DNA from 3 places in the Saccharothrix isguenensis genome. Region 1 is predicted to be linked to each of the others. Evidence: riboswitches for the same ligand, from Rfam matches in the RefSeq annotation. Region 1 holds a riboswitch; each other region holds the start of a gene.
What was found. A riboswitch is a leader RNA that binds a small molecule or an ion and turns the genes downstream of it on or off. The one in region 1 is predicted to bind cobalamin.
Positions count from the first base shown of each region.

Region 2: it holds a riboswitch for cobalamin, as region 1 does, so the genes downstream of both, ACRAKI_RS24490 (CbtB domain-containing protein) here and ACRAKI_RS17890 (prenyltransferase/squalene oxidase repeat-containing protein) in region 1, are expected to answer to the same signal.
Region 3: it holds a riboswitch for cobalamin, as region 1 does, so the genes downstream of both, cobN (cobaltochelatase subunit CobN) here and ACRAKI_RS17890 (prenyltransferase/squalene oxidase repeat-containing protein) in region 1, are expected to answer to the same signal.

Region 1 is NZ_CP193626.1:3,934,134-3,938,137, reverse strand. It holds gene ACRAKI_RS17900 (DMT family transporter) at 1-818, opposite strand, end outside; gene ACRAKI_RS17895 (cytochrome P450) at 1,046-2,302, opposite strand; cobalamin riboswitch at 2,393-2,517, shown strand; gene ACRAKI_RS17890 (prenyltransferase/squalene oxidase repeat-containing protein) at 2,608-3,936, shown strand.
Region 2 is NZ_CP193626.1:5,560,682-5,564,685, reverse strand. It holds gene ACRAKI_RS24500 (HAD family hydrolase) at 43-705, shown strand; gene ACRAKI_RS24495 (CbtA family protein) at 870-1,637, opposite strand; gene ACRAKI_RS24490 (CbtB domain-containing protein) at 1,628-1,831, opposite strand; cobalamin riboswitch at 1,863-2,038, opposite strand; gene ACRAKI_RS24485 ((2Fe-2S)-binding protein) at 2,100-2,759, opposite strand; gene ACRAKI_RS24480 (LysE family transporter) at 2,778-3,557, shown strand; gene ACRAKI_RS24475 (hypothetical protein) at 3,574-4,004, shown strand, end outside.
Region 3 is NZ_CP193626.1:2,313,476-2,317,479, forward strand. It holds gene cobJ (precorrin-3B C(17)-methyltransferase) at 1-498, opposite strand, end outside; gene ACRAKI_RS11165 (precorrin-8X methylmutase) at 495-1,121, opposite strand; gene ACRAKI_RS11170 (hypothetical protein) at 1,118-2,167, opposite strand; cobalamin riboswitch at 2,175-2,310, shown strand; gene cobN (cobaltochelatase subunit CobN) at 2,345-4,004, shown strand, end outside.

The sequences.
Region 1 (4,004 bases):
CGTGCCAGCGCCACCCCTGCCAGCACCACGGCCATCCCCACCACGATCCGCACGGTCAGCGGCTCGTCGAGCACGATCGCGCCCAGTGCGACGGAGACGACGGGCAGCAGGAAGCCGACGGTGGCGGCGCTGGTCGCGCCTTCGTCCTCGATGATCCGGTAGTTGAGGTAGAAGGTGACGCCGGTGCCGAAGATGCCGAGCACGACCACGGCGGCGATCGCGGTGGCGTTGGGGGTGGTCGGGGCACCGTCGAACGGGACCATGACGGCGCTGAGGCCCGTGGCGGCGGTCAACTGGGCGGCGGACACCGCGATCGGGCCGCCCTTGCCGGCGAGGTTGCGTCCCATGTAGGCGAACGCGACCGCGTAACTCGCCGCCGCGCCTAGGAGCGCCAGCGCGCCGACGCCGGCCGGCCCTTCCTGCTGCCACGGGGCGAAGATCAGCACGACGCCGGCGAAGCCGAGGACCAGCCCGGCCACGCGGACCGGCGTCAGGCCGCGTTCGCTGCCGATCATGAGCCCGATGAGCACGGCGAACAGCGGGGTGGTCGCGTTGAGGACGCCCGCGACGCCGGAGTCGACGGTCTGCTCGCCGATGCCGAACAGGAGGAACGGCAGGGCGTTGCAGAAGAACGCGGCGATCGCCAGGTGCCCCCACAGCTCGCGCGGCAGCCGCTGACCGCCGGCACGGGCCAGCACCAGCAGCACGCCCGCACCGAGCGCACACCGGATCACCGTGATCTGCACCGGCGACAGCCCGGTCAGGGCCAGTTTGATCCACAGGAAGCCCGACCCCCACAGCAGGGCCAGCACTCCCATCCGCAACATGCCTCGTCCGGTCACGGGACCACCGTCCCCCACGACCGGCTTCAATAAAAGTGAAACCTACTCACCTAGCGTTAAGCCGTGCTTAAACGTCCACCGCGTACTTCCCGGTGCCCGACCGCGCGACTCGCGGTGCCGGAGTGGAGGACTCGCGAGGTGGGAGCGCTCTCACCTCACCCCCGCGAGTCGCGCGGTCGGGCACCGCGAGCTGTCCGGTCGGGTCAGCGCGTGTGGACCATCAGGGTGTCGACGCCGTGGACGATCGACGCGGTGCGGAACCCCGGGCTGTCCGTGGCCATCCGCAGGTTCGGGAAGCGGCGGAGCAGTGCCGGGTAGGCGGCGCGCAGCTCCATCCGGGCCAGCTCCGCGCCGACGCACCGGTGCGCGCCGTGGCCGAACGCCAGGTGCGCGGACGCCGGTCGACCGGCGTCGAAGTCGGACGCCTCCTCGCGGTTGGCCGCCGTCAGCGACACCACGACCACGTCGCCTTCCTCGATCTGCTGCTCGCCGACCCGCAGGGTGTGCCGGGCGAACCGAGGGAACGCCACCTGCACCACGCTCAGGTGCCGCAGCAGCTCCTCGACCAGCGGCCCGGTGGCCGCGTCGTCGTCACGCATCGCCTTCCGCGCGTCGTCGTCGGTCATCAGCACGATGGCGCCCAACGCGAGCATCGACGCCGTCGTGTCGAAGCCGCCCGTCAGCACGCCGTCCGCCAGACCGGCCAACTCGACGTCGCTCACGTCGTCACCGTGCTGCCGGATGATCGCCCCGATCAGGCCGTCCCCCGGCGACCGGCGCTCACGGCGGACGATCTCCTCCATGTACGACAGCGACTCCGAGATGGCGCCCAACGCCTGCCCCGCGCCGCCGAACAGGTCGAACCTGGCCGCCGCCAGCTCCTGGAACCGGTCACGGTCCTCGTAGGGCACACCCAGCAGCTCGCAGATCGTCAGCGACGGGATCGGCAGCGCGAACTCCTGCACGAGGTCCACCGGCCCGTCGGCGGCCTCCATCGCGTCCAGCCGCTCGGTGACGATCGCGTCGATCCGCGGCACGAGCCGGGACAGCCGACGCATGGTGAACTCCGGCGTGAGCAGCTTGCGCAGCCGGGTGTGGTCGGGTGGGTCGGCGAACCCGAGGCCTCCGGGCGACTGCTCGATGCGGACCGCCGCACCCAGCCGGGCGTAGTCGTTACTGAACGCCCCTGTGTCGGAAAGCACCTTCTTGGCTTCTTCCTGACCAGTGACCAACCACACCCGCAAGCCGAACGGCACCGGGATCCGGTGCACCGCGCCGGCCTCCCGCATCCGCTCCAACTCGGCGACCGGAACCACGCCGTCCCGCTTCAACGGGACGAGCGCACGGTCCGGGAGCAGCGACAACGCCCTCGAACCGATCTTGCCCACTACCCACCGCGTCGCCGAACGCCGTGCGACCCACGCCACCAATCCGTCGCGCACGGACGCCAGAGTCGTCATCCCACACCCCTCTTCCCCAGGTTGACCTGAGCGACGGTAACCGTACGTAGGGGTGAGCAGCATCGCGCCACAGGCCGATTGACAGGAGATTGTAGGTGTCGGACGATCGGCAATCGCGCGCGAACGGGGGAAGCCGGTCGAAATCCGGCGCTGACCCGCAACGGTAGGTCCCAACCGGGACGAGCCCGAACACCCGCCGCGCGTGCACGCTCCTGACACCGTCGAGGTCAACGGGTCGGAGCCCGGGGGAAGTCGATCACGTCCGGCCGGGGTCCGCTCACGCCTTGCGCCCGGAAAGGCCGAACATGTCGTTGAGACGGACCTCCGCCGTCATCGCCACCGCCGCTGTCGCCGCTCTCGCCCTGGTGCCACCCGCCCAAGGTCTGCCCGACACCCCGGTGACGACGGACGCGAGCGAGGCCGCCGCCGGGTGGCTCGCCCGGCAGCTGATCGACGGCGACCACTTCGCGTTCCCCGGCACCACCATCGGCGACCAGGGCGCGACGTTGGACGGCGTGTTCGCGCTCGCGGCGGCCGGTGTGGCGTCGGACAGCGCGGACAAGGCGATGGCGTGGCTCGCCAAGCCCGAGGTCGTCCTGGACTACCTGCACCTGGGCGACCCCGCCGAGTCGATCGCCGGCTCGCACGCCAAGCTGGCGCTGGCCGTCCAGGTGCGCGGCGAAGACCCGACGAAGTTCGCCGGCGTCGACCTGATCGCGGGCCTCACCGCGTTGCAGGCCCCGTCCGGCCGGTTCGTCAACAAGTCGAAGTACCCGGACTTCTCCAACGGGTTCAGCCAGGCGTTCGCGGTGCTGGCGCTGGAGCGGTGGGAGGGTGCGCCGGAGGCAGCGGTCGGCTACCTCGTCGGCCAGCAGTGCGAGGAAGGAGGCTTCCCGCTGCTCCTGGAGGAGGCGCGGTGCGCGCCGCACGCGGACGCCACCGCGATGGCCGTGCAGGCGTTGCTCGCGCTCGACCGGACCGACGTGGCGGAAGGCCGGGTCGACGTGGCGGGTTCGGTCGCCGAGGCGCTCCAGTGGCTCACCGCCAACCAGCAGCCCGGGGGCGGTTTCCTCGACGACAAGGCGACCGGCGAGGGGAACGCGAACAGCACCGGTCTGGCGGCGCAGGCCCTGCGCGCGGCGGGCCGGACGGCCGAAGCGGACAAGGCGACGGCGTTCCTGACGTCGTTGCAGGTGGGCTGCACGGCCGCCGACGCGGAACGGGGCGCGATCGCGCTCGACAAGTCCGGTTTCGCTCGGGACACGGCGCAGCGCGCGAGCGCCCAGGGCATCCTCGGGCTGGTCGGTGTGAGCTTCGCGGACCTGACGGCGGAGGGCGGCACGGCCGGTGCGCCAGTGCTCGACTGCCCTGCCACCACTACGACGCCCACGTCGTCCACCACGGACACGACGACGACCACGACGAGCGCCACCGCTGTGGAGCCTACGACGACCGCTACGGAGGTCACGGCCACCAGTACGACGACTGTGGCGGCTGTGGCGGACCGCCCGGGCGACCTGGCCCGGACCGGCGCGGTGGTCGGGCCGATGCTGTGGATCGGCGTGTTGATGCTGGTCGGCGGTGTGCTGGCGGTCGTGCTGGCGCGCAAGCGGTATGCGGGCGAACGGCAGTGACGGCAAGGACCGCAGGAACCGCGGTGACGGCGCGCGACGGCGAGGGCTGGGCGTGCGGTCCCGGTCAG
Region 2 (4,004 bases), 1.6 Mb from region 1:
CACCCAATCGTTCACACGCTTGATCACTGGGGGAAGGTGCGCATGACGGTCGAGGCCGTGCTGTGGGACATGGACGGCACGCTGCTGGACTCGGAGAAGCTGTGGGACATCCCGCTCTACGAGTTCGCCGAGAAGCTGGGCGGCACGCTGTCGCTGGAGACGCGGCACGCGATGGTCGGGTCGAACGTGGCCAGGACCATGGCGTTGCTGTTCGCCGAGGTCGGGATCACGCCGCAGGACGGTGACATCGCGGACGGCGCGGCGTGGATCCAGCGGCGCACCGAGGAGCTGTTCCGCGCCGGGCTGCCGTGGCGGCCGGGCGCGCGCGAGGCGTTGCGGGCGGTACGGGATGCCGGGGTGCCGATGGCGCTGGTGACGTCGACCGAACGGCAGTTGACCGAGGTCGCGCTGGACACGCTCGGGCGGGACCTGTTCGACGTCACGGTGTGCGGCGACGAGGTCGACGGCCTGAACAAGCCGCTGCCGGAGCCGTACCTGAAGGCGGCCCGCCTGCTCGGCGTCGATCCGACCCGGTGCGTGGCGGTCGAGGACTCGCCGACCGGCGCCACCGCCGCCGTGGCCGCCGGCTGCACGGTCCTCGTCGTCCCCTGCGACCTCCCGGTCCCCGAAGGCGAGCACCGCATCTTCCGCGACTCCCTGGTAGGCGTCGACCCCGAGTCCCTAGCCGCCCTCCTCCCCAACTGACCGCGAGTCGTCCACTCCGGCACCCCGAGTCGTCCACTCCGACACCCCGAACCTCGCGCTCACATCCGTCAACGCGCCGCGAACGTGAGGTTCGGAGTGCGCGAGCGTGGGGTTCGGAGTGCTGGAGTGGACGACTCGCGGTGTCCGGGTGGACGACTCGCGCGTCAGGGGGTGGTGGGTGACACGGGGACGCGGCGCGCGGCCGGGTCCACGAGGAGGCCGAACACCACGCCGAGGCCGAGCCACAGCGTGGCCGTCTCGGCCAGGGACGCCAACCTGAAGTCCCACAGCACACTGCCCGGCATGTCCGCCGGAACGGCGTCCGGAGTGGCCGGGAACGCCACCAGCAGCACGACCACCGCCGCCACCACGGCCAACGCCACGGCAGTGGCGCGGACCGGCTGACCGAGGTGCCCGAGCCGGGAAGCCAGGTAGCTCGCCCCGAACGCGACCAGCAGCCCGGCCGCGATCAACCCCAGGTAGAGCACCGTCCGGTACTCCACCGTGTTCGGGTCGCCCACCGCCGGCGGGTTGGCCGGGTACTTCACCGCGGGCAGCAACGCCGCCGCGCCGAACGCCGCCGCCGACAACGTCACGGCCCGCACGAACGGCGCCTTGGACGCGAACCAGCGCCGTGACCCCGCGTAGGCGGTGGCGAACAACGCGCCGACGGCGACACCCACCACGATCGCGGCGAGCACACCGCCGACCACCTGCGTGCCACGGCTGAACAGCTCGCCGTGCCCGTGACCACCGGGCTCCGCCGGCCGTGCCTGTTCGACGGCCAGCGCCGCCCGGATCGGCGCCTCGACCACCAGCACGCCGACCAGGCCTGCGAGCAGCCCGGACACCGCGCCCGCACCGACACCGCGGAGCAGCAGACCTTTGTAGGTGGGCACGTTCGCCCGCATCACGGCGAGCCCTAGTGGCACGGGACGCCGAGTGCGTGGCGCCCGTCGTGGAAGAACTCGTGCACGGTCTCGGCGGCGTGGCCGAGGGCGACGCCGTTCTCCTGGAGGACCAGCCACGTCACCGTCAACGCGACCAGTGCGACGGCATAGGCCCATGTGGGGACGGGCGTGACCCGAGGGTCGGAAACAGCGGGGGACTGCGCGGGGCTCGTCATGACGGCCTCCTCCATACCTCGTGGAAGGTCAACAACAACTCGCGCCGCAGCCGGTCTCCTGACTCCCGGATCGACACCGTCCCCGCGTCTTCCCAGCCGCTCCACGCGGCCAGTGACGTTCTCGGCGGGTTGGCTCCCCGGTCACAGTGGCGAGGACCGCGCCGGATTCCCACCGGCTTCCCGTCCACTGCGGCGCCCGAACCGTAAGTGTCGATCGTGGCCGGGCACAACCGGCCAGACGAGTTGTCGTCTTCTTCACGTCTGCCGGTCAGCGGGGCGGCAGCGGGCAGTCGCCGCAGGTCCCGCCGCCGTCGAGGCGGTAGTACAGGCAGCAGCTGCGCCGGCGGAACACGACCTCGCCGGGGAACGGGATGAAGTCGCCCGTGCCCCGCAACGGTGGATCGGCGAACAACTCCTCGCCCAGCGCCACGCAGTCCGTCGCGATGCCGCTTCGGCTGATCGTGCGCAGCGCGCCCGCTACGGAGGACGCCGCGTTGCCCCACAGCAGTCCGCGTGCCACCGGCGTGATCCCGTGCACCGCTTCGACCACCGGTTCCATCGACTCGGCGATGCCCACGCCCGCGACCGGGTCCTTGAGGCGGACTTGGAGGCCGTCCGGCCGGTAGCGCCACCACAGGTTCGCCGGCCGGACGTCCGGCGCGACCCCGTCGACCGCGCGGGCGGCGACCACCGGGCTGAGCAGCCGCGCGGTGTAGCTGAGGAAGAACAGCGACGCGGCGACGCGTCGTTCGGCCGTGCGGTACCGGGTGGCGATCCGGTCGAGCGCGTCGGGCAGGGCGGGGCCGTGCAGCAGTTCCCGGCCGTCGTGCCAGTCCCCGTCGGCGGGACGGCCGACGTCCAGGACGAAGAACGGGCTGAGGCCGCGGATCTGCCGCAGGGTGGTCAGGACTCGGGCGAACTGGGACACGTGTCCTAGTCTGCCGCCGTGGACGCACTGGGGTTGGGACTGACCCTCGGCTTGGCCGCCGGCATCAGCCCCGGCCCGCTGTTGGTGCTGGTCGTGACGGCGGCGTTGCGCTCGGGCCGGAGGGCCGGCGTGCTGACCGCCTGCGCGCCGCTGGTGTCGGACGCCGTGGTCGTCGCGGTGACGCTGCTCCTGCTGGACCGGTTGCCGGGGCGGGCGCTGGGCGTGCTCGGGGTGGTGGGCGCGGTGTTCGTGGTGTGGAGCGGAGTGCAGACGGTTCGGGAGGCGCGGTCGGCCTCGCTGGGATCCGGCGCCGTGCGCCCGACCGGGGGAGAAGCGGCAGGGACAGGCGCAGCAGGGACGGAGACGGCTGGCGAAGACGCGTCGGCGGGAGGTGCGGCAGCGCGTGATGCGGCCGGAGGCCGTGCTGTGCAGGGGTCGCCGCCAAGGGGACCCCTGAAGTCGATTCTACCGACGGGGTCCGACAATTTCGGTGCGCTGAAGCGGGCGGTGGTGGTCAACCTCCTCAGTCCGCACCCGTGGATCGCCTGGGCGACGGCGCTGGGCCCGCTGATCATCACCACGTGGCGCGAGTCGGCCGGCGCGGGTGCGGCGCTGCTGGGCGGGTTCTACCTGACCCTGGTCGGCGGCAAGATCGTGATCGCCCTGCTCGTCGCGCGCGGGCGCGATCGGTTGGACGACAACGGTTATCGGCGCACGCTCACCTGCGCCGGTGTGCTGCTCGTGCTCGTCGGCATCGCGATGGGAGTCGAGTTCGCGGGGCACCTGCGAACGGGCTGAGTGCGAGGGGGAACCCGTGCGGCAACGCATGCTCCGGGAGCTGGAGCTCCTCGGCGAGGCGACGTCGACCGTGCTCGCCGAGCGGCTCGGCGTGACCAGCTACAACCTGCGATCCTCGAAAGACGGGTTGGGGGGAGAGGTGCCCGAACGTGTCCGCGGCGAGCAGGACCCCGAGCGGCGGTCCACGATCGACGACCCCCAGCGGCTCTGGCTCGCCGAGGACCTGGAGATGTTCGCCCGGTTCGACGCGGTGCGCCACCAACTCGACGCCCGGCGAACTGGCCGCGCTCTTCGAGGACTACCTGACGCTGCTGAAGAGGTACCAGCGCCCCGCCGACCGGGTTCCGGACGGCGCGCGGACCGTGCAGACGCGATTCGTGGTCTTCCCCGACCCCGACCCGGCCCCCGACCGGCCCCGACAAGACCCATGACCGGAGTCCCAGGTCC
Region 3 (4,004 bases), 1.6 Mb from region 1:
CTCCACCAGCGCGTCCGCGGACAACGTCCCCGGCAGCACGGTCAACACCTCGTCCCGCTCGACCAGCGGCCGCCCGATCACCGCCGCGCCGGCGCTCACCGACGTCACCCCCGGCACCACCTCGGCCTCGTACCGGTGCGCCAACCGCTTGTGCAGGTGCATGTACGAGCCGTAGAAGAACGGGTCGCCCGCCGCCAGCACCACGACCGTGCGCCCGGCGTCCAGGTGGACGGCCAACCGGGTCGCGCACTCCTCGTAGAACGCGTCGATCTCGCCCTGGTAGTCGTCGGAGTCCTCGGTCGTGACGGGGTAGACCAACTGCTCCTCGACCTGCCCCTCCCGCAGGTACGGCGCGGCGATGCGACGGGCCACGCTCCGGCCGTGCCGCGCGCTGTGGAACACCACCACGTCCGCTTCGCCGATCAGCCGCGCCGCCTTGACGGTCACCAGCTCCGGGTCACCCGGACCCACCCCGACCCCGTACAGCTTGCCCGTCATTCGTCCTCACTCGCGATCGCGTTGACCGCCGCCGCGGTGATGGCGCTGCCGCCACGACGCCCGCGCACGACCAGGTACTCCAACCCGAGACCGTTGTCCGCCAGTGCGTCCTTCGACTCGGCCGCGCCGATGAACCCCACCGGAACGCCGAGCACGGCGGCCGGCCGGGGCGCGCCCGCCGCGATCATGTCCAGCAGGTGGAACAACGCGGTCGGCGCGTTGCCGATGGCGACCACCGCGCCCTCCAGCCGGTCCCGCCACAGCTCCAAGGCGGCGGCACTGCGCGTGTTGCCCATCTCCGCCGCGAGACCCGGCACCCGCGGATCGCTCAACGTGCACACGACCTCGTTGTCGGCGGGCAGCCGCCGTCGCGTCACGCCCGCCGCCACCATCTGCGCGTCGCACAGGACCGGCGCGCCCGCCAGCAACGCCGCCCTCGCGTCGCGCACCACGTTCGGCGAGTGGTCGACATCCGTCACCAGGTCGACCATCCCGCAGGCGTGGATCATGCGCACCACCACCCGGGACACGTCGGCCGGGAACCGGGCCAGGTCGGCCTCGGCGCGGATGGTGGCGAAGGAACGGCGGTAGATCTCCGCGCCGTCCCGGACGTAGTCGGTCAACTGATCTCCTCGTAGCCGTCGCCGGTCGCGACGAACTCCACCACGTCGCCCGCCGGTCGTCCGCACCGCCGTGCGCATCCGGACCAGTGGACGCGACCCGTGTGCGGCGTGCCCACCCAGCGGGCGGCGTCGGCCCGGACGTCGGCCAGCGACTTGGCGCACCCCGGCCGTCCGGTGCACGCGCTGACGCCGTGCCACGGCGAGTCCGGCGACGTGAACAGCCCGTCGGTGTCGCTCCCGGCGGGCACCACCAGGCTCCGCCACGGCGTCAGCCGCACCGGCACACCGCCCAGCAGCCGCGCGTCCAACCGCCCCAACGGCACGCCCGCCACGACGACGGCACCGTGCGCGCCCGGTGCGACCGGCGTCACAACCGGATCGATCAGGAACGGGCTCGGCGTGCCGCCCAGCGCCGCCGTGATCTTTCGCACACCGCCGTCCACTTCGGACAGCCGCCACGCGTCGCCGCGGATCTCGTGGAACACCCGCGCGGCGGTCACCACGGCGTCGACCGGATCGGTCACCCGGAGTCCGGAATCCCGGCCTGCCAGGAACAACGCGTCACCGACCAGTCCGACATCACCCGCGAGGCCGCTCACCGCGCCACCCACCGTGACCAGGAACCGGCCGGGCAGCGACGCCAGCTCCGACACCGCGCGCAGCGCCGCGTCGATCGCGTCGACCAGCCCCTGGTTGTCCTCCAGCGGGGCCGCGACGACGTTCCGCATCCGCTCGTGCGTCACCGAGGGCAGCAGGCCGACCTCCCGCAGCCGGGCGCCCAACTCCAGCTCGGCCCCCGGCGCCAAGGCCCTGATCTGCAGGTTCGCCCGCGAGGTCAGCTCCAGCGAGCCGTCACCGAGCTCCAGCGCGGCGGTCCGGAGCGCGTCGAACTGCGTCACGCTCAACGTCCCGCCGGGCACCCGCACGCGCGCCAGCCCGCCGTCGGCGGCCTGGTGCACGTCGACAGCTCCCGGACAAGCGTCCGGGCGAACCCGGCCGGCCGACGTGTGCGGCTCGGCGGAGGGCGCGTTGGAGGCGGTGGACATGGGCTGGATGCTAACCGCCGTCTAGGGTGTGGTCCGAACGGCGAAGCAACAGGAGGAAGCCGGTGTGAATCCGGCGCGGTCCCGCCACTGTGACCGGGGGAAGCCCCGGGAGTCAGGAACTCCGCCCGCCGTCCCCTACGACCTGGGGCGAGGACCCCCGAGGGATGGAGCCCGCACGTGATCCTTCTGCTGTCGACCTCAGACACGGACCTGCTGTCCGCCCGCGCCAGCGGCGCCGACTACCGCCTGGCCAACCCCGCCCGCACCGCCGTGGACGACCTCCCGGCGCTGGTGGAGGGCGTCGACCTGGTGGTCGTGCGCATCCTCGGCGGTCGCCGGATGTGGGAGGAGGGGCTGGACTGGCTCCTCGCCCGGCCGCTCCCGGTCGTCGTGCTCGGCGGTGAGCAGCACCCGGACGCCCCGCTGATGGAGCTGTCCTCCGTCCCCGGCGGCGTGTGCGCCGAGGCCCACGCGTACCTGGCCCACGGCGGCGCGGTGAACCTCGCGCAACTGCACCACTTCCTCTCCGACACGGTGCTGCTCACCGGTCACGGCTTCGCCCCGCCCGAGCCGACCCCGACCTGGGGCGTCCTGGAGCGGGCCACCACCGGCGACGGACCGGTGGTCGCCGTCCTGTACTACCGCGCCCACCACGTCGCCGGGAACACCGCGTTCGTGCACGCCCTCTGCGACGCGATCGAGGCCAAGGGAGGTCGGCCGCTGCCGATCTTCTGCGCCTCCCTGCGCGCGGCGGACGCCGACCTCCTGGTCGAGCTGGGCAAGGCGGACGCCCTCGTGGTCACCGTCCTCGCCGCCGGCGGCACCAAGCCCGCCACCGCGTCCGCCGGTGGGGACGACGACGCGTGGGACGTGGGCGCGCTGGCGGCCCTCGACGTGCCGATCCTCCAAGCCCTCTGCCTCACCGGCAGCCGTGCCGCCTGGGACGGGAACGACGACGGACTGTCCCCTTTGGACACCGCGACGCAGGTGGCGATCCCCGAGTTCGACGGCCGGATCATCACCGTGCCGTTCTCGTTCAAGGAGGTCGACGAGGACGGCCTCACCGTCTACGTCGCCGACGAGGAGCGCGCGTCGCGGGTCGCGGGCATCGCCGTCCGCCACGGCAGGCTGCGCCACATCCCGCCCGCCGAACGCCGCATCGCGGTGATGCTCTCGGCGTACCCGACCAAGCACTCCCGGATCGGCAACGCGGTCGGCCTGGACACCCCGGCCAGCGTCGTGCGGCTGCTCACCGCGATGAAGGAGCACGGCTACGACATCGGTGACGAGCTGCCCGGCGTGGCGGAGCTGGACGGCGACGCGTTGATCCACGCCCTCATCGCCGCCGGCGGGCAGGACGCCGACTGGCTCACCGAGGAGCAGATCCGGGGCAACCCGGTCCGGCTGCCGGCCGCCCGCTACCGGCAGTGGTACGCGACCCTGCCGGAGGACACCCGGCGGGACATGGAGCAGCACTGGGGCGCCGCGCCCGGCGAGCTGTTCGTGGACCGGTCCCGGGACGAGGACGGCGAGATCGTGCTCGCCGCCCTGCGCTCCGGCAACGTCGTGGTGATGGTCCAGCCGCCGCGCGGCTTCGGCGAGAACCCGATCGCGATCTACCACGACCCGGACCTGCCGCCGAGCCACCACTACCTCGCCGCGTACCGCTGGCTGGAGGACGAGTTCGGCGCCGACGCCGTCGTGCACGTCGGCAAGCACGGCAACCTCGAGTGGCTGCCCGGCAAGACGGTCGGCATGTCGGCGGGCTGCGGCCCGGACGCCGCCCTGGGCGACCTGCCGCTGATCTACCCGTTCCTGGTCAACGACCCGGGCGAGG